Regions from separate parts of the Polaromonas sp. JS666 genome, predicted to be linked through region 2. Evidence: predicted binding sites of a transcription regulator. Region 2 holds the regulator's gene; each other region holds the start of a gene.
The links. The regulator sigma-54, encoded in region 2, starts transcription at its own class of promoters, with help from an activator protein. The targets are predictions, from matches to a motif close to TGGCANGNAANCTGCTTT.

Region 1 (7,504 bases), 1.4 Mb from region 2:
CCTGGATTTCGGCATCGGCGGAGGCACCTGGGGCGATGTTCGCGTGGTGGCCAACGAAGTGATGGTGCAGTTTCACCTGGTCCTTGAACCGTAGCGGCCCACCGTCAGGAGTTACTCATGAAAGAAATGAAAAAACTTGTTGTAGCGCTGCTGGGCAATCTATTCCTGGCTTCGGCGTTCGCCGTCGTCGATGTGTATGAGCGCGACCCGGACCACACCTTCGCCTGGTTCGAATTCAACCACCTGGGCTACAGCACGCAGCGCGACCGTTTCGACAAGGTCGACGCCACCATCACCCTGGACCTTGACAACCAGGTGGGCAGCGTGGAGGTGAGCATCGACGTCCAGTCGGTCAGCACCGGCTCGCTGCTGTTCGACCAGGTCCTGCGCAGCGACATGTTCTTTGATGCCGAGCAGTTTCCCGTCATTACCTTCAAGTCGAGCCGGCTGAGCTTCGGCAAGCTCGATGACGTCACCGCCGTCGAAGGCAATCTGACTGTCAAGGGCATCACCCGGCCTGTGACCCTGACGGTCACGCACTTCAAATGCATGATGCACCCGATGCTGCGCAAACCGGCCTGCGGGCTCAACGCCACCGGCAAGGTCAAGCGCAGTGAGTTCAATCTGGGCCGGTTCGTGCCGCTGATCAGGGACGAAATCACCCTCCATGTGGTGATGGAGGCGCTCAAGCGTTGAGGATGCCTGCCGCGTTCTGCGCCCTGCTGGCGACAGGCCAGCGTAGCGCCGTTCAAACGGGCTGGATCGTGATGTCCACCGTCATGGTTTCCTTGCCACCGCCCTGCCGCACACCCTTGGCCGGCGGGCAGGCGTTGTAGTCCGTTCCCATGGCCAGCCGAACATGGCGCTCGTCAATCAGGCAGCTGTGGGTTACATCGATGCTGACCCAGCGCCGGCTGGCGACGTCCAGGCACACATCCACCCACGCATGGCTGGCCAGGTCAGGCTCGTTGGCCGCGTAAAAATAACCGCTCACATAACGCGCAGGAATGCCCAGGCCGCGGCAGATCGCCACCATCACGTGCGCCTGATCCTGGCACACGCCTGCACCGGCCTTGAACGCCTCGAGCGCCGTGGTCGTCACGCTGGTGCTATTTTTTTGATAGCTTACCGCCCCTGCCACACCCTGGCTCAGGGCCAACAGCATGCCCAAATCGGCCTGGCCCCGGATGGCGGAAGTCGTGACAAAACGGCGGCCGAACTCAGCCAGCACCGGGTCTGGCTGGGCCAGATGCGTGGCCCGCAAGAAGAAGTCCGGATGCGGCAGGTTCGCCGCATCGGTGAACTCGGCCACCCCCAGGGTTTCAACGTCACCGGCCGCATTGACCAGGCTCCAGCGCACGTTGTCAGCCTCCTGGCCGACGAAGGTGTAGGAATGGATGGGATTGCCAAAGGCGTCGAGCTGGGAAAAAAGCTTTTCGGGCGCACCCAGGCTCCAGAAATACACCGTTTGCGCCGGGCCGGACTGCGGGGTCAGCCAAAGCGTCTGCAACGCGTAGCGCAGGGGTTCGGTGTAGCGGTAGTCGGTCGTATGCCTCACGTGCAGTTTCATGGAATAAGAGCCCCCACGTTCGTTCGCTTCGCGTAACTCTCTGCCCCCCGAGGGGGCTGGCCTTGCTTGGGGCGGCCCGACGCTGCGGCCATCGCCCCCACGTTCGTTCGCTTCGCGTAACTCTCTGCCCCCCGAGGGGGCCGGCCTTGCTTGGGGCGGCCCGGCACTGCGGCCATCGCCCCCACGTTCGTTCGCTTCGCGTAACTCTCGAGGCCTTGCAGGCCGCGGCTGGCGAGACGCTGCGCCTCTGTCGCCTGTCCAAACCTGCTCAAGCAGGTTTGGAGCCGCAGGCTCCAGCCCCGAGGGGGCTGGCCTTGCTTGGGGCGGCCCGGCGCTGCGGCCGCCGTGACCTCATGCTGTTTCAATTGGTCGCCGGAACGAGAAATTCGCGGCTGATGTGCGCGCCGATTTCGTTGACCCGGTCCAGGAACTGGGTCAGGAAGGCATGCAGGCCGGTCGCGAGGATTTCGTCGATGCGGGCATATTGCAAATCGGCGCGCAATTTTCCGGCGCGGCGCTGCGTTTCGCTGGACGCGTCGCTGGTCACCATGGCGAGATTGCTCATGACCTCGTTCAGGCAGGCCAGCAGGGAGCGCGGCATGTCGGCCCGCAGGATCAGCAGCTCGGCCACGCGCTCGGGCTTGATGACGTCGCGGTACACCTTGCGGTACACCTCAAAGCCGGACACGCTGCGCAAAATCGCGCTCCAGTGGTAGAAGTCGTACTCTTGGTCTTTCTCACCGGTTGCGCCCAGAAAATCATTCTCCACCGCATGGAACTTAACATCCACCAGCCGGGCGGTGTTGTCGGCCCGCTCCAGGAAGGTCCCCAGGCGCAGAAAATGAAAAGCCTCATCCTGCAGCATGGTGCCCGCCGTCACGCCGCGCGAGAGATGCGAACGGAACTTGACCCATTCAAAAAACTGGCCCGGGTCGCGCTCGAAGTCACTGCTCCGCAGCATGCGGATGATTTCCAGGTAAGTCTGGTTTTGCGTCTCCCACACTTCGGTGGTCAGAGTGCCCCGCACGGCGCGGGCGTTTTCGCGGGCGTTTTTCAGGCACGAGATGATGCTTGACGAATTTTTCTCGTCGCGCACCATGAAGTCCATCACTTCACGCGGATTGATGCTGTCGCCGTACCTGGCCGCATAGGCCGGCTTGAGTTCGCTGATGCTCAGCAGGCTCTGCCAGCCGCCTTGCGCCACCGCCGCGGACTGGGGCAACAGCGAGGTCTGGTAGTTCACGTCAAGCATGCGCGCGGTATTCTCGGCGCGCTCGGTGTAGCGCGACATCCAGAAAAGGTGATCAGCAGTTCTTGATAGCATGATCAAACACCTCCAACCGTTGACTGTGACTGTGATTGCGTCTGCATGGGCATGCCATGGCCTTCCTGCAATATCCAGGTGTCCTTCGTGCCGCCGCCCTGTGAAGAGTTCACCACCAGCGAGCCGTCTTTCAGCGCCACGCGGGTGAGGCCGCCCGGCACCATCTGCACGTCCTTGCCGCTCAGCACAAAGGGCCGCAGGTCGATGTGTCGCGGCGCCACGCCGCTTTCGACATAGGTGGGGCAGGTCGACAGGCTCAGTGTGGGCTGGGCAATATAGCCCGAGGGGTTGGCCAGCAGCGCCTGGCGGAAGTCCTCGATTTCGGCCTGAGTGGCGGCCGGCCCCACCAGCATGCCGTAGCCCCCCGCGCCATGAACCTCCTTGACGACCAGATCCTTGAGATTGGCCAGGGTGTACTGCAGGTCTTCAGCGTTGCGGCACATGTAGGTTGGCACGTTCTTGAGGATGGGTTTTTCGCCCAAGTAGAACTCGATCATTTTCGGCACGTACGGATAGATCGACTTGTCGTCTGCCACGCCGGTGCCGATGGCGTTGCACAGCGACACATTGCCGCTGCGGTAGACATTGAGCAGCCCCGCGCAGCCCAGCGTGGAGTTGGGACGGAAAGCCAGCGGGTCCAGGAAATCGTCATCGACGCGGCGGTAGATCACGTCCACCCGACGCGGCCCGCGCGTGGTGCGCATATAGACAAAGTTGTCCCTGACAAAGAGATCCTGACCTTCGACCAGTTCCACGCCCATTTGCTGCGCCAGGAAGGCGTGTTCAAAGTAGGCCGAGTTGTACATGCCGGGCGTGAGCACCACGACAGTCGGCTCGGCCGTGGCGGGCGGAGCCATGGCCCGCAGTGTTTCCAGCAACAGATCGGGGTAGTGGGCCACGGGCGCCACGCGGTTCTCGCTGAAGAGTTCGGGGAAAAGCCGCATCATCATCTTGCGGTCTTCCAGCATGTAGCTCACGCCGCTAGGGACCCGCAGGTTGTCCTCGAGCACGTAGTACTCGCCCTCGCCCTGTGCATTGGGCGCGCGCACGATGTCGATGCCGCTGATGTGCGAATAGATGTTGCCGGGCACGTCCACGCCCATCATTTCCGGGCGAAACTGGGAATTCTGGAAAATCTGCTCGGACGGGATCACGCCGGCCTTGATGATCTCCTGGCCGTGGTAGACGTCGTGGATGAAGCGGTTCAGCGCCGTGACGCGCTGCACCAGCCCCTTTTCCATGCTGGCCCATTCCTGGGCCGGAATGATCCGGGGGATCAGGTCGAATGGAATCAGCCGCTCGGTACCTGCGCCGTCCTCGTCCTTGGCGCCATACACGGCGAAGGTGATGCCGACGCGGCGAAAAATCATCTCGGCTTCGGCGCGGCGCGCCTCCATCACTTCGGGAGGCTGTTTGGCCAGCCAGCGCTGATAGCCCTGGTAATGGTCACGAATGCTGGACTCCGTTGCATTCATCTCGTCAAACATGGGTCGGCTCATTGGCTTGGTCTCCAGCAAGGTTTGCGCATGGCGTAGTGATGACTAGCTTAGCAAGTTATGCGCCAGATTGGCGAATCGGGTATCACGTCGCGGTTTTCTTTTTCACTTCCGGTGGAATCCTTTTTTTTCTCCTTTTCCTTATGGCTCAGGCACATGATGCCAGTAGTGCTGGCCTGCCTGCCGCTGGCACGTGATGTCCGCCGGTTTCAGGCTCTGCCAGACGGCTGCCCCACACTGCGGCGACCTGAGCAGCCTGATGCCGCGTTCGTTGTAGCGCGCCACCACCAAGTCCACCGGATGGCCAAACCGGTTGCGGTAGCCTGCCTGCACCAGCGCCAGCCGGGGCTGGACGGCATCGAGGAACACAGCACTCGACGAGGTCTTGCTGCCGTGGTGCGGCACCAGCAAAAAGTCGGCCTTCAGGCCAGGCGGGTCACCGCTGGTGGCCAGCCGGAGCTCCTGGGCGGACTCGATGTCGCCCGCCAGCAAGGCGGTCTGCGCGCCGTTGGAGATACGCAGCACGCAGCTCATGGCATTGGATTTGTTCGCCGCCTCGTAGTCGGCGGCCACCGGGTGCAGCACTTCAAAAGTCACCGCATCCCAGACCCAGCGCAGGCCCGCCGTGCAGCGGGCCGATTTGCGCACAGCCTGCAACTCGTGGCTGTCCTCAATCGAGCTGAGCAGGCTGGCTTGCGGCTGCATGGCCAGCACGGCCCGCGCGCCGCCAATATGGTCGATATCCCGGTGGCTCAGCATCAGCATGTCCAGTCGCTCACCAAGGGCGCGCAGCAGCGGCACCAGCACGCGGTGCCCGGCATCGCTCTCGCGCGAAAAGCGCGGGCCGGTGTCATACAGCAGCGAATGGGTGGCCGTGCGCACCAGTACGGCATTGCCCTGCCCGATGTCCGCTGCCAGCAACTCAAACTGCCCCGGCGCGACCCGCACCGGTTGCCACAGCAGTACGGGGAGCAGTAGCGGCACGCCCAGAGCGCGCCAGTGCCAGGGCAGGCGCAGCGCCAGCAAAACACCCCCCAGCACACCAAAGGCAGCGCACCACGGCGGCGCCGCGGCCACGCTGACAGAGGCCAGCGGCCAGGCGGCCAGCCACTGCAAAAAGACCGCCAGCAGGCCCACGGCCCACGCCGCCGCGTCCCACACCGGCGCCCACAGCACGCCCAGCATGGCCAGCGGCGTCACAACCAGCGTCACCCAGGGAATGGCCACCGCGTTGGCCAGCAGGCCGACCAGCGACACCTGGTTGAACAGCAGCAGCGACAGGGGCGTGAGCGCCAGCGTGACCACCCATTGCTCCCGGGCGGCGCGCAGCAAGGCAGCAGCCGGTTTTGCCAACAGCCGCGGCACCCACCCTTGCTTCACCGGACTTCCTGAGAGAAGCGGGCCATCACCCGCCGAATCACGGGCACCAGACGCTCCTGGATTTGCAGCAAACAGCACGCCCACCGCAACAAACGACAGCCAGAAACCCGCCTGCATCAGCGCCCAGGGGTCCAGCGTGACCACCACCGCCATGGCCAGCAGCCAGGTTTGCAGCCAGGGCCACTGCTTGCCGCTGTGCCGCAGCAACACCACCGTCGCCAGCATCCAGATGGTTCTCTGCGCCGGCACGCCCCAGCCTGAAAACAGCGCGTACAGGACCGCGAGCAACAGGCCGCCCCAGGCTCCGGCGCTGACGGCCGGCAGCGCCAGGCAAAGCCGGGGCGTCAACCCGGCAGAGCGCCGCCACAGGCCGCTCAACAGCAGGGAGGCGAGCCAGGCGAACATGGTGATGTGCAGGCCCGAAATACTCATCAGGTGAGCGACACCGGTGGCGCGAAAGACATCCCAGTCAGCGCGATCAATGGCGTTCTGGTCGCCCACCACCAGGGCGGCCACTACACCGGCCAGCTGGCGGTTGCCAACGCGCTGGAAAATCGCTTCACGCACCGACTGCCGGGCGCTCTCTACCGGATGATCCCAGCCGCCGGACAGCCGTCGGGGCGGCGCATCGTTCAGCCCGGCGCGCACATAGCCGGTGGCCTGAATGCCCTGCTCCCACAGCCAGAGTTCGTAGTCGAATCCGTGCGGGTTGCTGTTGCCGTGCGGGACCTTCAGCCGCACCGTCATCTGCCAGCGCTCGCCCGCGCGCAAGTCCTGCGGCTGGCGCTGCAGCTCCAGCGCAAGGTCAGACGGATCGGCGCTTTCGGCCGGCGATGCCCTGCCGTCCCGCATGCCGAAGCCGCTGTACCAGCCAAGCAGGATATGCCGCGGCAAGGTGACTGTTTGCCCATTCAGGCGGGCCGATTCAATACCCAGGCGAAAGCGCAGGCCGTCTTCGGCGGGTTGCGGCATGGCCAGCACCACACCCGTCACGGCAATATCGCGACCCTCCAGCGCGGGGTCGAGTGCCGCCGACTGAAAGACCGTGGCCCGCCACCCCGTCAGGCCAAAGCCCAGCAGGGCCGCGAGCGCCAGGGCCACCACACCCACACCGCGAAAACCCCTGACGTTCAGGGTCAGAGGCGAGCTGCGGCCAGCCATGAGCCACCAAGCGCCCATTACCACCCCCGCCAGTGCCGCGAGCACCGCCAATGCGGGATACAGGCTGCCCGGCCACAAACCGGGCTGCTGCAGCTGCAAGGCTACCCCGGTGATGAAGCCGCCAAAGACAAGGCCAGGCCCCATGGAGGCCGCCCATGGTCTGGCTGATACACGGTCGCCCACAGCCTCCTCCCCCACTTGTTATTGATTGCTTTGTTCAATGTTGTTTGATGCAATGGCTGCGTGTTCAACGGCCGGACGACGCAAAAAGCCGACAAAGCCTGTTTGGCGCAGCTCTTGCTTGCAGAAATGTAGCCGAAGCAGAGTAAGCTGCTTCGGGGGTTGCCCGATGGGGCGATCCGCTCTTTTTGTGTTTTGATTTGCGCTGTTGCGCACCGATGCCCTATTTGAAAAAGCGAGGCTGCCTTGTCGATCCACGTTGCACTGAGCCACATCACCCACTACAAATACGACCGCCCGGTGAAACTGGGCCCCCAGGTCGTGCGCCTGCGGCCTGCGCCGCACAGCCGGACCCGGGTGCTGTCCTACTCCCTCAACATCGAGCCGGTCAAG
Region 2 (7,504 bases):
CGCAGGCGCGCGCCAAAGGCCTCAAACCGGGCGATGCCGGCTGGCCCGAGCCTGCCTACAACGGTGACTACATTGCCGACATTGCCAATGATTTTCTGGCCAAAAAGACCGTCAAATCCGACGACCGGGAGTTCACCGCCAGCGGTGACGTCGAAGACATCGATGCCATCCGCCAGTTTGCCGTGGCCTATTTGCGCCATGAGCAGGACCTGGACCTGCGGGCCTTCTCGGTCCGGTTTGACAACTACTACCTCGAGTCCAGCCTGTACAGCTCGGGCCGGGTCGACAGCGCGGTGCAAAAACTCAAGGACGCCGGCAAAACCTACGAGCAGGACGGCGCGCTGTGGCTCAAGTCGACCGATTACGGCGACGACAAAGACCGCGTGATGAAAAAGGGCGACGGCAGCTACACCTATTTTGTGCCTGACGTGGCCTACCACCTGGCCAAATGGGAGCGCGGTTTCAGCAAGGCCATCAACATCCAGGGCATGGACCACCACGGCACGATTGCCCGCGTGCGCGCCGGGCTGCAGGCCGCCAGCGCCGGCATTCCGCAGGGCTACCCCGACTACGTGCTGCACACCATGGTGCGCGTCGTGCGCCATGGCGAAGAGGTCAAGATCTCCAAGCGCGCCGGCAGCTACGTCACGCTGCGCGACCTGATCGAGTGGACCAGCGCGGATGCCGTGCGCTTCTTCCTGCTCAGCCGCAAGCCCGACACCGAGTACGTGTTTGACATTGACCTGGCACTGGCCAAAAACAATGAAAACCCGGTGTACTACGTGCAATACGCCCATGCCCGCATCTGCTCGATTCTCGGCACCTGGGCTGCCCAGGGCGGTGATGCGAGCCAGCTGAAAAGCGTGGATCTGTCAGCGCTGGACGGCCCGCAGGCCCAGGCACTCATGCTGCTGCTGGCCAAGTACCCCGACATGCTCAGCAATGCCGCCGCCGGGCTGGCGCCGCACGACGTGGCCTTTTACCTGCGCGAGCTGGCCGCCTGCTACCACAGCTATTACGACGCCGAACGGATTCTGGTGGACGACGAAGCCATCAAGCTGGCGCGCCTGGCGCTGGTCGCCGCGACGGCGCAGGTGTTGCACAATGGCCTCAAGGTGCTGGGCGTCAGTGCGCCCCACAAAATGTAGGCAACCATGAAGCACACGCAGCGGGATTCAGAGCTGGATTCAGAGACAGGCAAGAAAATTGGGCAAGGCATGAGAAAACAACGAGGCGGAACCCTGCTGGGTTTGGTTATTGGCGCGCTGATCGGATTGGGCGCCGCGCTGGCCGTGGCGGTCTATATCACCAAGGTGCCGGTGCCTTTCATGAACAAGAGCCAGTCGCGCAATCCCGACAGCGACGCCGCGGAAGCCAAAAAGAACCGGGACTGGAATCCGAATGCCCCGCTGGCCGGGAAAACGCCCGTGAAGCCGCTCCCTGCCGCGTCCGGCGACGTGGGCAATATGCCCGCCCCGGCCACTGCGACCGCGCCCAGGGCGGGTCCGTCGGCCCCCGCCAGGCCCGCTGTGTCGGCGGATCCCCTGGGCGATCTGGCCAAGGCCCGGGCGGATGCCGCGCCCGCCGTTTCGGGGGTGGATCCCTTCAGTTACTTTGTCCAGGCTGGCGCCTTCCGCACGCCGGAAGACGCCGAGCAGCAGCGCGCCAAGCTCATGCTGCTGGGCGTGCAGGCCAAGGTAAGTGAGCGCGAGCAGTCGGGCCGCACGGTGTACCGCGTGCGCGTCGGCCCGTTTGACAAAAAGGACGACGCCGACAAGGTCAAGGAGCGGCTGGACAGCAATTCGATAGAAACAGCCCTCGTCAGGGTGCAGCGCTAGCCCGGGTGAACTTTTACGGGCGGCGGTGTACCAACCCCTGCACGACATCGCCGGCCGGTGGCCATCGCATGGAAAGACCGGCTGCCTTGCAACCCCCAGACATATCAGGAGAAAAATTGATGCAACGACGTGAGTTTTCGCTTTCAGCCGCTACCGTGGCAGCCGCCGCCACCTGGGGGGGCGTTGCGCTGCCCACGGCGGCGCAGGCCCAGGCCCGCGCCTTCAAGGAGGGATCGGATTATTTGACGCTGGGCAAGCCCGCCCCCACCGACGTGCCTGCCGGCCAGGTCGAAGTGGTGGAATTCTTCTGGTACAGCTGCCCGCATTGCAATGCGTTCGAGCCAGCGCTGGAGGCCTGGATCCAGAAAGCCCCCAAAGACGTGACCGTGCGGCGCGTGCCGGTGGCTTTCCGTCCCGACTTCGAGCCGCAGCAGCGTCTTTTTTATGTGCTCGAAGGCATGGGCAAGCTCAATGACCTGCACAAAAAGGTGTTCAACGCAATCCATGTGGAGCGTCAGGCGCTGAACACCGGGGATCAGGTCGCGGCCTGGGCGGAAAAGCAGGGCCTGAACAAGGCCAGGTTTGTCGAGATGTACAACTCGTTTTCCGTCAGTACCAAGGCCCGCAAGGCCACCCAGTTGCAGGATACCTATGCGGTGGACGGCGTGCCGGCCCTGGGCATCGGCGGGCGTTTCTACACGTCTGGCCAGCTGGCCCAGAACATGGACCGCGCGCTCCAGGTCACCGACTACCTGATCGGACAATCGCGCAAGGCCAAGTGACCCCCCGGCAAGGGTGAGGCCAGGCGCCGGCGCCCGCCACCAGCCGAAAAACCCGCCCAGCCGTGGCGGGTTTTTTTATGGGCCCATTTGCCGGCGCCGGCAATCCCGGGGCTGGCATGGCTACAATCACTCCAAACCCTTAGCAGCAAGATTCGTGCCTTTATGAAACACCCCTTTTTTTCCTTGATCGTGCTGGCCGCACTGGCGGTCGGGGCCGTGTTTCCCGTCGCTGCCGAGCGGGCTGACCGCGACAAGCCGATGAACGCGGAGGCCGATGCCCTGCGTTATGACGACCTGAAACAGACCAGCGTGTTCACCGGCAATGTGGTGATCACCAAGGGCACCACCATTGTCCGGGGCGAGCGGGTGGATGTCAGCCAGGATCCCCAGGGCTACCAGCAGGCCCTGGCCGTGGCGGCACCGGGCAAGCTGGCCTTTTACCGGAAAAAGCGCGACGGGGTGGACGAGTACATCGAAGGCGAGGGCGAGCGGATCGAATACGACAGCCGTGCCGATACCGTCAAATTCATCAAGCAGGCCGTGGTGCGCCGCTACAACGGCGCGACCCTGGTCGACGAAACGACCGGCTCCCTGATTGTTTACGACAACAACACCGATGTGTTCACGGTCGACGGAGGCGCACAAAACCGCACCGCCGTCAACCCCACCGGGCGGATTCGCGCCATGCTGTCGCCGCGCGGTGCCGCCTCGGCACCGCAGCCGGCCGCCGCGCCCGCGCCCGCGCCCAGTCTGCGTCCCAGCACCACGCTGGGGCAATGACGAAACTCCCAACATGGACAGAATGGACAATCCAACCGCGAATGTGGTGACTGACGCGCCGGCAACCCACACCCAGCCGCCCAGCCGTCTGGTGGCCCAGGGGCTGCAGAAATCCTATGGCAGCCGCAAGGTGGTCCAGGACGTCTCGCTGTCCGTGCAAAAAGGCGAGGTGGTGGGCCTGCTGGGCCCCAACGGCGCGGGCAAAACCACGTCGTTCTACATGATCGTGGGCCTGGTGCGTGCCGATGCGGGCGAAATCTCCATCGACGGCCAGTCGGTGGAGCACATGCCGATCCACCTGCGCGCCCGCCTCGGCCTGAGCTACCTGCCGCAGGAAGCATCGATTTTCCGCAAGCTCACCGTGGAAGAAAATGTGCGCGCCGTGCTGGAACTGCAGCGGGACGCCACCGGCAAGCCGCTGCGCCGCGCAGACCTTGAAGCGCGTCTCGATGCGCTGCTGCAGGACCTGCGGGTCGATCATTTGCGCGACTCGCCGGCGCCGGCGCTGTCAGGGGGCGAGCGCCGCCGCGTCGAGATCGCGCGAGCCCTGGCGACCCAGCCGCGCTTCATCCTGCTCGACGAGCCCTTTGCCGGCATCGACCCGATCGCCGTGATCGAAATCCAGCGCATCATCGGTTTCCTGAAGTCGCGCGGCATTGGCGTGCTGATCACCGACCACAATGTGCGCGAAACGCTGGGCATTTGCGACCATGCCTACATCATCAGTGACGGCCATGTGCTGGCTGCCGGCGCCCCCTCCGAGATTGTGAACAACGCCGATGTGCGCCGCGTTTATCTCGGTGAACATTTCAGGATGTAATGGCTCCCCCCCGTTGTTTGCTCACTTCGTGTAGCACCCTCCCCCCTCAAGGGGGCTGCGCCTGCGGCCCGGCAGAGCCGGTTCCGCGGCCCATGCTTGAAAAATCCACCCCGCCCAGCTTTTGTGGATACCTGGAGGGGTTGTGAAGCAAGGGCTTTCTCTCCGCGTCTCGCAGCATCTCGCGCTCACGCCGCAGCTGCAGCAGTCGATTCGCCTGCTGCAGCTGTCCACGCTTGAGCTGAGCCAGGAAGTCGAGCAGATGCTCGATGAAAATCCGTTTCTGGAGGTGTCTGAAGAAGCCGCCCCGCGCGAGGAATTTGGCCTGGAACAGACCGACACGCCGGTCAGCCAGGACAGCCGGGAGTTCGAATTTGCTGCAGATTCAGTAGCTGTCAATGGCGATGAATCGAGGGCTGCAGGCCAAAATGATGCCGACATTGGCCCCGAGGTCAGTTCCGAGGCCAAGCTGGAGGAAAGCTGGGAGGGCGACGGCTCGGTGGAGTCCTCGCCTGACGACAGCGAATGGGGCGGCGACGCGCCGGCCCGCAAGAGCAATGCGGACGACAGCGAGGCCGAGGCTTCCGACCTGGCCCGCAGCCATGAGTCGCTGCAGGACCATTTGCATCGCCAGTCGCTCGGCCTGCGCCTGTCGGAGGAAGACCAGGCGGCACTGCATTTCCTGATCGAGTCGCTCAATGACGACGGCTACCTTGAAGACAGTCTCGCGTCACTGGCCGCTGGCCTGGCGGGCGACGACCTTGAGCAGGCCGAAGAGCTGGAACAGCACTTTGCCATGGCCCTGAAGCTGCTGCAGCACATGGAGCCGGCCGGTGTCGGCGCCCGCAACCTGGCCGAGTGCCTCGGCCTGCAACTGCTCGACTGCAAGGACTGCGACGAGACCCGCGCAGCGATCGCCATGTGCAAGCAGCCCATGGAGCTGCTGGCCAAGCGGGACGTCAAGCGCCTGTCCTACCTGTGCGGGTTTCCGGACAGCGTGATCAGGGGCGCCATCGCCGTGATCGGCCGGCTGGATCCCAAGCCCGGGCGGCGGTTTGTCAACGTCGAGCGCAACCTCATCGTGCCCGACGTGATCGTCGTCAAGTCGGGCCGCGGCTTCAAGGTCTCCCTCAACAGCGAGGTCATGCCCCGCCTGCGCGTGCACGACATCTATGCCAATGCGCTGAAGCAGCACAAGGGCCAGAACGGGCAGGCCTTGCAGCAGCGCTTGCAGGAAGCGCGCTGGTTCATCAAGAACATCCAGCAGCGCTTTGACACCATCCTGCGCGTGAGCAGCGCGATTGTGGAGCGGCAAAAGAATTTCTTCACCCACGGCGAGCTGGCCATGCGTCCGCTGGTGCTGCGCGAAATTGCCGACGAACTGGGCCTGCACGAGTCCACCATCTCGCGCGTCACCACGGCCAAGTACATGAGCACGCCGTTCGGCACCTTCGAGCTCAAGTACTTTTTCGGCTCCGCGCTGGGCACCGAGACTGGTGGTAACGCATCCAGCACCGCGGTGCGCGCACTGATCAAGCAGTTTGTCTCGTCCGAGAGCCTGAAAAAACCGCTCAGCGACAACCAGATTTCCGAAATGCTCAAGGAGCAGGGCATTGAATGCGCGCGCCGCACCGTGGCCAAGTACCGCGAAGCTTTGCGCATCGCGCCTGCCAACCTGCGCAAATCGCTTTGAAAGTAGCCCCCACGGTCGCCCACTGCGTGTGGCTCCCTGCCCCCCGAGGGGGCCGCTGCGCCTGCGGCCCGGCAAAGCCGGTTCCGCGGCCCCTGCTTGAAAAAGAACCGTCACCCAGCCAGCCGTGAGTCTTCATTCATGAACCAACTTCAACTCTTTTTACCTTGTGCCGCCGGCGTCGAGGCCCTGCTGGCCAGCGAGGTCAAACGCATCACCGGCATCGACGGCAAGGCCTGGCGCGCCGGCGTGCAGCTGCAGGGCTCGTGGCGCGATGCCCTGCAGCTCAACCTGCACAGCCGCCTGGCCCAGCGCGTGCTGATCGAGCTGCAGCACAACCAGTACCGCAGCGAGCAGGACCTCTACAACGCGGCAGCCAGCGTCGCCTGGGAAATCTGGTTCACGCCCAAGCAGACCTTCAAGGTCGAGATCACCGCGCAGCACAGCCCACTGACCAGCCTGAACTTTGCGGCGCTCAAGATCAAGGACGCCATTGCCGACCGCTTCCGTGCCAAGTTTGATGTGCGGCCCGATGTGGACACGCGCTGGCCCGACGTGCGCGTGTATGCGCACCTGACGACGGACACGGTGACCATCTATATCGACACCTCGGGCGAGCCGCTCTTCAAGCGCGGCTGGCGCGAAGACAAGGGCGATGCGCCCCTGAAGGAAACACTGGCCGCCGCCATGATTGCCGCCAGTGGCTGGGACCAGCAGTGCAAGGAGGGCGTGCCGCTGTACGACCCGTGCTGCGGCTCCGGCACCATCGTGATCGAGGCGGCGCAGATTGCCTGCAACATCGCGCCCGGCATCAACCGCCGCTTCGCCTTCCAGAAGTATTTGCCCTTCCAGGCCCACGTGTGGGAGGGGCTGCTCGACCAGGCCGAGGCCGCCATCACGGAGCCGACGGCACCGGTGTTTGGCAGCGATGTGTCGTTCCGTATGGTGGATTTTGCCGAGCGCAATGCCGAGCGCGCGGGCGTGGCCAACGCCGTGCAACTGCGCGGCGGCGATGCGCTGCAGCGCATGCCGCCTGCGCCATCGGGTGTGATGCTGGTGAACCCACCGTATGGCGAGCGCATTGACGTGGCCGGCGTCGCAGGCATCACCGGCGTGCAGGGGCGCGACCAGCGGCGCCAGCAGAACACTGGCATCAGCGGCGCCTGGGACGGCACCCAGGCCATCGACGAGTTTGGCCAGCCGCTGCCGCGTGATGCATCCGAAGCCGGCCCGGCTGGCAGTTCGCGCGACCGCTCGGCCAACCCGGGGCGCGAGCAGGCACAGACAGAAACCGGCGAAGAAGCCTCCGACTTCTTTCCCCGGCTGGCCGCGCACTGGAAGAAGAACTACGCCGGCTGGACGGCCCATGTGCTCACGCCCGACCTGAAATTGCCCGGCAAGATGCGCCTGAAGGAATCGCGCCGCGTGCCGATGTGGAACGGCCCGATCGAATGCCGGCTGTTCCGCTTTGACATGGTGGCCGGCTCGGCACGCGGCAAGCCCGCGTCCGGTTCTACTCCCTCTCCCGCCGGGAGAGGGCCGGGGTGAGGGTGGTGCATCACAGGCTTGCCTCCAAGCGCCCCATGGCCTTCAGCGC
Region 3 (7,504 bases), 220 kb from region 2:
CTTACTTCGTTGAACAAGAACCTGGTCACACGCGCCCTTGGCGTTGAAGACACGGTTTTGGTTGATGTCAACGAGTTCCGCGTGGAGGCCGACGACACTTACCTGATGTGCTCGGATGGCCTGTCGGACATGGTGGCTGATGAAGCCATCGCTGCCATCCTGCTCGGCGCCGGAACGCTGGAGCACAAGGCCAGGCAACTGGTGGTCGCGGCCAATGAAGGTGGCGGGCGCGATAATATTTCAGTCGTGCTGGCGCACGCGAAAGAAGACTCGGCCAAGCGCGGTCTTCTGTCCAGAATACTGGGAAAATGAAACGGTGACTGAAATACTACACAGGAGTCGGCCATGCCGAAAATGATCGTCTCTATCGATGGCGTCGTGATCAAGGAAGTCCAGTTGACGAAAGACCGGACATCTTTGGGTCGCAGGCCCTACAACGATATCGTCATTGACAACCTGGCTGTCAGCGGTGAGCACGCGGTTTTGCAAATGTCCGGCAACGAGGTGTACCTCGAAGACCTCAACAGCACCAACGGCACCTATGTCAACGGCAAGGCTGTCAAGAAGCGGCTGCTGCAAAACAGTGATCTGGTCGAAATCGGCAAGTACAAAATCAAGTATGTGAACGAAGCGGCGGCGCCTGATTACGAGAAAACAATGATCATCAAGCCGGCATCCGCAGCGCTCGCGGCACTGGCTGCCGCTGGTGCCGCCGGTGCTCCTGCGGCGGCCCCCGCGACGGCAGATGCGGCCAGCGTGGGTCTGCAAGGGGCGATCAAGGTCATGTCCGGCGCGGCCGCCGGCCGGGAAGTGGCCCTGGTCAAAGTCGTGACCACCATCGGCAAGCCCGGCGTGGCCGTAGCGGCCATTACCAAAAGGCCTCAGGGTTTTGTGGTGGCCCATGTGGAGGGCGCCGGCAAGCCCACGCTCAATGGCGTTCCCATTGGCGCCGAACCTGTCAGTCTGAAAAATGGCGACATGCTTGAACTGGCCGGCACGCAGATGCAGTTCGTGCAGCACTGAGAGGCTGAGAGTCTTTTGTTCATACCCGCTTATCACGCCAAAACGCACCCACTCGTTGTTGCAAATGCGCGCCATAGCCCGAGCTATGGCTGTGCTTTGCGCCTCGATTGGGCACGTTTTGACGCGCTACTCGGGCACGACCAAAAAACTCTCAGCCTCTGAGCCATGTTCTTGCCCGCCGCCAGCGGGAGACCAGATGATGGGCTTCTTCATCACAAAGCTCCGGTGAAGCGCTTGCCCGGACAGGGGCCTCATCCGTGGCGTGTTGATCCCGCGGGTGTCTGCGTTGATGGATGACTGCGGCATACGCTGCCTTCATGTGCGATGGCAAAGCCGTGATGACATCGACGTGGTGCGTCTTCGGATGACCGCATCCGACGCGTCCTCCGGGGGGGGCTGGACGTGCGCCACCCGGTATCCACGCGACGCTCAATTGCTCAGTTGCTCAATTTGCCGGGGATAAACGCCAAAAAGTTCCTTTACCGCGCCTGTGTGAAGCGTGTAGTCTCCACGAGCTGGCTGTTTTTTGACCCCAAGCGGGATGGCGCAACCAGTTTCGAAACCATGTAACCTCAAGCCAGGGTGGAAACCTCATGAAAGTACGTGTATTGGGCTGTTCGGGAGCCATTGCCAGGGACTGCCGCACCACGTCTTTTTTGCTGGACCATGATTTGCTGGTCGACGCGGGTACGGGTGTCGGGGATCTCACCCTCGATGAAATGCGTGGCATTGACCACGTCCTGCTGACACATTCCCATCTGGATCACGTGGCCGCGCTGCCGCTGATGGTGGACGCGATCGCCGGTCAGAAAACCAGGCCGATACAGATCCATGCCCTGCAAGGCACGATCGACGCGCTGAAGGCCCACATTTTCAACAACACGATCTGGCCCGATTTCTCAAGAATTCCAGATCCGGCAACACCTTTCATCAGTTTTCATCCGCTGGAGCTGGGTCAAACCCTGGAGTTGGCCGGCAAGCATATTGAAGTGCTTCCCGCCGTGCACACGGTGCCAGCCGTCGGATATGCGGTGAGCGCCGGCAAGGGCTGCTGGGTGTTTACCGGCGACACCGAGCGCAATCCTGCGCTGTGGGCCCGCATTAACCAGCTGGACGTCGCGATGCTGGTCATCGAGACCGCCTTCAGCAACCGCGAGCGTGACCTGGCCAAACGCAGCCTGCATCTGGCGCCCCATGCGCTTGCCAGCGAACTTGACTGCATTGCAAGCGGCAAGAGCTATCCCATCTACATCACCCACACCAAGCCCGCCGAGACAGAGCTCATCATGGCCGAGATCCAGCGCTTCGACCAGACGCGCACCCTGGCGCGCCACATTTCGCATGACATCCGGTGGCTGCGGGCGGGTCAGGAGTTTGAACTGTGAAAGTCCTTGTTTAGGGCTCGTTCGGGAATAACTTGCACATTTGACTCGCCAGCTTCGGGCGCGCTGCGTTGTTGCGACTCGCTTGTGTGGCCTGGCCACACGGCGCTCCCCGCGCCTGGCAGCGCATCCCGAATCCGACGGCCAAATGCACAACCTATTCCCGAACGAGCCCTTAGGGCGACCAGATACGACGGCCGGGTGGTCGAAGGAATGCGATTCTCTTGCGCTGTCAGCAGCAGCATGCGCACCCTGAAAATGGACGGCATGGAGAAGTCCTGATGGGCGTGACGGTCCTCAAGCGGGTGCGATCCGTCTGCATCAAGTGACAAAAATGTCGCGAGAGAGGGCGCTTCGTGCCAAAAAAGAGCGGTCGTGCTGACGGGGACTGGTTAAAAAGCAGGAAAAAGTTCTCGAATTGGAGGCTTTGGCGAGCTGGCCCGAAACCTGCTCTATTTCATTGCTTTTTCAACCAAGGAGTTTTCAATGAAGCGTTCCATGCAAAAGGGTTTCACCCTGATCGAGTTGATGATCGTTGTGGCGATTATCGGTATTCTGGCTGCCGTGGCTTTGCCTGCTTACCAGGATTACACGAAGCGCGCCAAGATGTCTGAAGTGATTTTGGCGGCTTCTTCCTGCCGTACCAGTATTACTGAAACCATCCAGTCTGCGGCCTCTGGCAGTACCATCGCTGCGAATGGCTGGGGTTGCGAGGTGTCTACAGGTTCGGGTACCAAGTATGTCGCCTCTATGGAAACCACGGCTAATAATCCTGGTGCTGCCGGCGGCGCGATGATTACCGTGACTGCCCAAAACATTGCTTCCGATGCAAATGGCGGGGTGTCTTTGGCGCCTTGCAGCACGGCTGCTACAACTTTTGGAACCTGCTTGCAACCTGCGTTGGCTTCGACGGTTAATAGCTGGGTTTGCGGTCCTGCAGCGTCTGGTGGTGTTAATCCCAAGTTCTTGCCTGGTTCTTGCCGCACCGGCCAATAAGCTCGGATGATTCAAAAAGCGGCTCCGGCCGCTTTTTTTTATGACAGCTTCACGTTTCCATGCCTTCGGGGTTCTTTGTCTTGCGTGGGCCTGGCTGGCGTATGACCATTACCGTCCCTGGGTGAACTTTCATTCAGAGGCGCTGGCGCTGCTAGGCATAGGCTTGCTGGTGGCCAGCCGCTGCCTGGTTCGCAGTTGCCTGGACGCCGAAGCAGCGCCTCGCATAGTTTGGTGGGTAATGGCCGCAGGGCTCCTGCCATGGCTTCAATATGCAATGGGCATCAGCTTGTTTGCAGGGGATGCGCTTCTCGCATCGCTGTACCTCAGCGGTCTCGGCGCAGCTATTTGGCTCGGTTACAGCTATGTAGTGGCTCCGCCTGAAAAGGATGCAGCATTAACCTCAGTGTTTTATATGCTCTGGTTTGCCGCCCTGGTATCGGCGGCAATAGGCTTGCTGCAGTGGCTGAATTTGCAGGGTCCTCTGGCCATGTACGTGGTGCAAACCGACGCCGGTGACCGTGCCATGGGCAACTTGGGCCAGCCTAATCAATTGGCGACTTTGCTGCTGATGGGCATGGCTGCCTTGGCATGGACTTTTGAGCGCAAGCGCATCGGGCGTTTGGGGCTGATCGTTGGCATCGCTTTTATGTCGGTGGCTCTGGTCCTTGCCCAGTCGCGCGCGGGAATGTTGAGCGCGCTTGTGGGGGCAATTTTTCTGATCTGGAAGAACAACGCAGCGCCAGAACGGATAGCGCCAAGGTATGTGTTTGCCTGGCTGCTGGCGTATGGCGCTGCGGTGCAAATGCTTCCATATTTCCAGGATTTTCTGCTGATGGGAGGCGGTCGCAGTATGAATCTGGGGGTTGATAGCGCGCGTGTCACTATTTGGAAGCAGATGCTTAGCGGCATAGGCCAGTCTCCATGGCTGGGCTATGGATGGAACCAGACTCCCACCGCCCACGCAGCTGGCAGTTTGGCGGTACCCGGTTCCATGACATATACCAATGCACACAACATCGTGCTGGATATTCTGGCATGGAATGGGGTGCCGCTGGGCTTGGTGTTGACTGCGGCATGCGCCTACTGGTTTGTGTCGCGCATGCACGGTGCAATGCGGTCCAGTGCGATTTACGCAATGGCTTGCTTGTTGCCTATTGCTGTACACAGCATGGTGGAATATCCGTTTGCCTATTCTTACTTTCTGCTCACCGCGGGGCTGATGGTGGGCATAGTCGAGGCATCCCATCGCGGGATTCATACCATCAGGCTCAACCTGCGTTGGGTTGGTTGTGCATTGGCTGTCTGGTTTGTGCTTGGCAGTTACATGGTTTATGAATACCTATTAATCGAGGAAGACTTTCGCGTAGTCCGTTTCGAAAATTTGCGCATAGGTCAGACTCCGGCGGAATACAAGGTGCCAGATGTCTGGGTTTTTTCGCATATGGCGTCCATGCTAAAGGCGGGACGCCAGCAGGCGCTGCCCGGCATGAAACCGGACGATCTGGAGAATCTTCGCAAGGCATCGTTGCGCTTTCCCTATGGTAGCCTTGGCTTGCGTTATGCCCTGGCATTAGGGCTCAACGGGGATCCGGCGGGTGCGACTCGCCAGATGGCGGTTGTTCGTGGCATGTACGGTGAATATTATTACCAGGCCGCAGTGAGCGTATTGCGAGCGGTACAGCAAGAAAAATATCCGGAACTTTCCAAGGTAGTGACACCCTGAGCGTGCATCCCGGTAATTGGAGTCCGACTCAAATTTTCGTTCGCTCAGTGTGGCTTACACCACAATGAACAGACCCAAATGGCTATAAGGGGCTTGGTCCGTAACCCTTAACCGTAGCGCGTCGTTCGCTCACTCTTCTTACTTGTGCACTTCATTGCTGTTTTTTTGCTCATAGCACTGCCTTGGCTCAATCCATTCGCCCCGGGGCCAACGCCTGCCGTCGTGCCGCTGCTGTTCTCGTGGGCTTGCGCTGCAGCTTTGCTTGGCGTATGCGCTCGTGTGCCCGGCCGGTTGTGGGTTGGGCGCTTGATGCCTGCCATCGCGTGGGCCTGGCTGAGTGCCGGACTGCTCAGCAGCGTGATTGGCTTGTGCCAGTACTTTGGTGCGGCCGGCAACTTTTCTCCCTGGATGAACCAGACTGAAATGGGAGAGGCGTTTGCCAATCTGCGTCAGCGCAATCAGTTCGCGACCTTGATCAATACGTCCCTGGCGGCCCTGCTTTGGCTCGGGGCGACTGGCCGCTTCATCGGGCGCGGCCAGTGGCTGGCGTTGGCCGCGGCGGGCCTCCTCGCGGCGGGTAATGCTGCTTCCTCGTCACGGACGGGGCTGCTGCAGATCGGTTTGCTGTGTTTGATGGTCTGGGTATGGCTAGGGTGGCGCCAGCCCGCTGTTCGCCGCGTGCTCTTGACGGCGGTGGTGGCCTACGCGCTGGCAACGTTGGCGCTGCCCTGGCTGGCCGGGTTGGATCCGTCTGCGCACGGCATGTTCGCCCGCTTGCGTGCCGGGGACCAGATATGCAGCAGTCGCCTCACGCTCTGGTCTAACGTGCTGCACCTGATTGCCCAAAAGCCATGGCTGGGCTGGGGCTGGGGCGAACTCGACTATGCGCACTACAGCATACTTTACGATGGTCCCCGCTTTTGCGAGATCCTGGACAACGCGCACAACCTGCCGCTGCACCTGGCGGTGGAGCTGGGCATTCCGGTGGCGTTGGCAGTATGTGGAGGCTTCGTCTGGTGGGTCTTCCGGCAACGGCCCTGGCGCGAGACCGACCCGACCCGCCAGATGGCGTGGGGTGTACTCGCCGTCATTCTTTTGCACAGCATGCTGGAATACCCCCTATGGTACGGCCCGTTCCAGATGGCGTTTGGCCTGTCCCTGGGCCTGCTCTGGGGAAGCCGCAGGGCGCAGGCGAGCCCGCTGGAATCTCCGCCGGAGGAGTCACCCGTGTCTATTTTTCAAGCCTTGGCCGCTACTATTCTGATAGCTATCGTGGGCTATGCCGGCTGGGACTATCACCGCATCAGTCAGATTTACCTGACGCCCGAAGATCGCGACGCGGCATACCGGGACGATACCCTCCCCAAGATTCGCGGCTCCTGGCTGTTTCGCGACCAGGTGCGCTTTGCAGAACTGACCATCACGCCGCTCACGCGTGACAATGCGCAATGGACCTTCGACACGGCGAGGGCGCTGCTGCACTACTCACCGGAGCCTCGCATCATCGAAAAGGTGATTGAGAGCGCGGTCATGCTCGGCCGGGATGACGAGGCATTGATGCATCTGGCGCGCTATCGGGCGGCCTTTCCAGTGGAGCATGCGCGCTGGGCGCAAGAAGCTGCGGCGGCGCCGGAGCGTCTTCAGCACCTGAAGTGACGCGGCTCAGGGGTTGACAAAGCTTCCCGATTTGCCGCCATGCTTTTCAAGCACGCGCACATCGGTCATGATCATCGCCCGGTCCGCCGCCTTGCACATGTCGTAAATCGTCAGCAAGGCCACCTGCACCGCGGTCAATGCTTCCATTTCCACACCGGTCGGGCCGACGGTTTCCACAGTCGCCTCGCAGGTGACGCTGGCGCTTGCGGCGTCGACCCTGAAATCAAGCGCCACGCGCGTGAGCGCCAGCGGATGGCACAGGGGGATCAGCTCGCTGGTTTTTTTCGCAGCCATGATGCCTGCTAGTCTGGCCACGCCCAGTACGTCGCCTTTTTTTGCCGTGCCTTCCACGATGAGATTCAATGTGGCAGGATTCATGGTGATGCGACCCTGGGCAACGGCAACACGGTGCGTTGCGGCCTTGCCGGCCACGTCGACCATATGGGCCTGGCCTTGCGCGTCGAAGTGAGTCAGCGGAGAAGTCGTTGTCATCCTGTTACGAAACCTTTACAACCATCCCTCATCATACGAGCATGCTTTCACGTTCATCTTCCTGGGGCCATCGCCTCTATGCCTCGGGCATTCATTTGGGCCTCAGCCTGCTGGTGGCCGGTTTGGCGGCACTGCTGGTGTTTGCCGTCTGGTACCCCTACCCTTACCGCGAAATTTCCGGCGGGCGCAGCCTGTTTTTGCTGGTGATTACCGTCGACGTGATCATGGGCCC

Region 1: BPRO_RS15775 (circularly permuted type 2 ATP-grasp protein) is a predicted target of sigma-54. The motif match lies at 4,441-4,458, and genes of this name have one in related genera.
Region 3: BPRO_RS23375 (pilin) is a predicted target of sigma-54. The motif match lies at 2,842-2,859, and genes of this name have one in related genera.

The regions. Positions count from the first base shown of each region.
Region 1 is NC_007948.1:3,330,447-3,337,950, forward strand. Features, by position in the region: gene BPRO_RS15750 (YceI family protein) at 1-94, shown strand, start outside; gene BPRO_RS15755 (YceI family protein) at 118-696, shown strand; gene BPRO_RS15760 (transglutaminase family protein) at 749-1,570, opposite strand; gene BPRO_RS15770 (alpha-E domain-containing protein) at 1,932-2,894, opposite strand; gene BPRO_RS15775 (circularly permuted type 2 ATP-grasp protein) at 2,897-4,393, opposite strand; gene BPRO_RS15780 (DNA internalization-related competence protein ComEC/Rec2) at 4,532-7,075, opposite strand; gene BPRO_RS15785 (DUF2126 domain-containing protein) at 7,358-7,504, shown strand, end outside.
Region 2 is NC_007948.1:4,737,727-4,745,230, reverse strand. Features, by position in the region: gene argS (arginine--tRNA ligase) at 1-1,148, shown strand, start outside; gene BPRO_RS22455 (SPOR domain-containing protein) at 1,218-1,838, shown strand; gene BPRO_RS22450 (thiol:disulfide interchange protein DsbA/DsbL) at 1,958-2,620, shown strand; gene lptA (lipopolysaccharide transport periplasmic protein LptA) at 2,783-3,400, shown strand; gene lptB (LPS export ABC transporter ATP-binding protein) at 3,423-4,220, shown strand; gene BPRO_RS22435 (RNA polymerase factor sigma-54) at 4,363-5,910, shown strand; gene BPRO_RS22430 (THUMP domain-containing class I SAM-dependent RNA methyltransferase) at 6,049-7,455, shown strand.
Region 3 is NC_007948.1:4,958,833-4,966,336, reverse strand. Features, by position in the region: gene BPRO_RS23395 (Stp1/IreP family PP2C-type Ser/Thr phosphatase) at 1-312, shown strand, start outside; gene BPRO_RS23390 (FHA domain-containing protein) at 346-1,023, shown strand; gene BPRO_RS23380 (MBL fold metallo-hydrolase) at 1,617-2,408, shown strand; gene BPRO_RS23375 (pilin) at 2,892-3,401, shown strand; gene BPRO_RS23370 (PglL family O-oligosaccharyltransferase) at 3,442-5,124, shown strand; gene BPRO_RS23365 (PglL family O-oligosaccharyltransferase) at 5,269-6,780, shown strand; gene moaC (cyclic pyranopterin monophosphate synthase MoaC) at 6,787-7,272, opposite strand; gene tfpZ (TfpX/TfpZ family type IV pilin accessory protein) at 7,314-7,504, shown strand, end outside.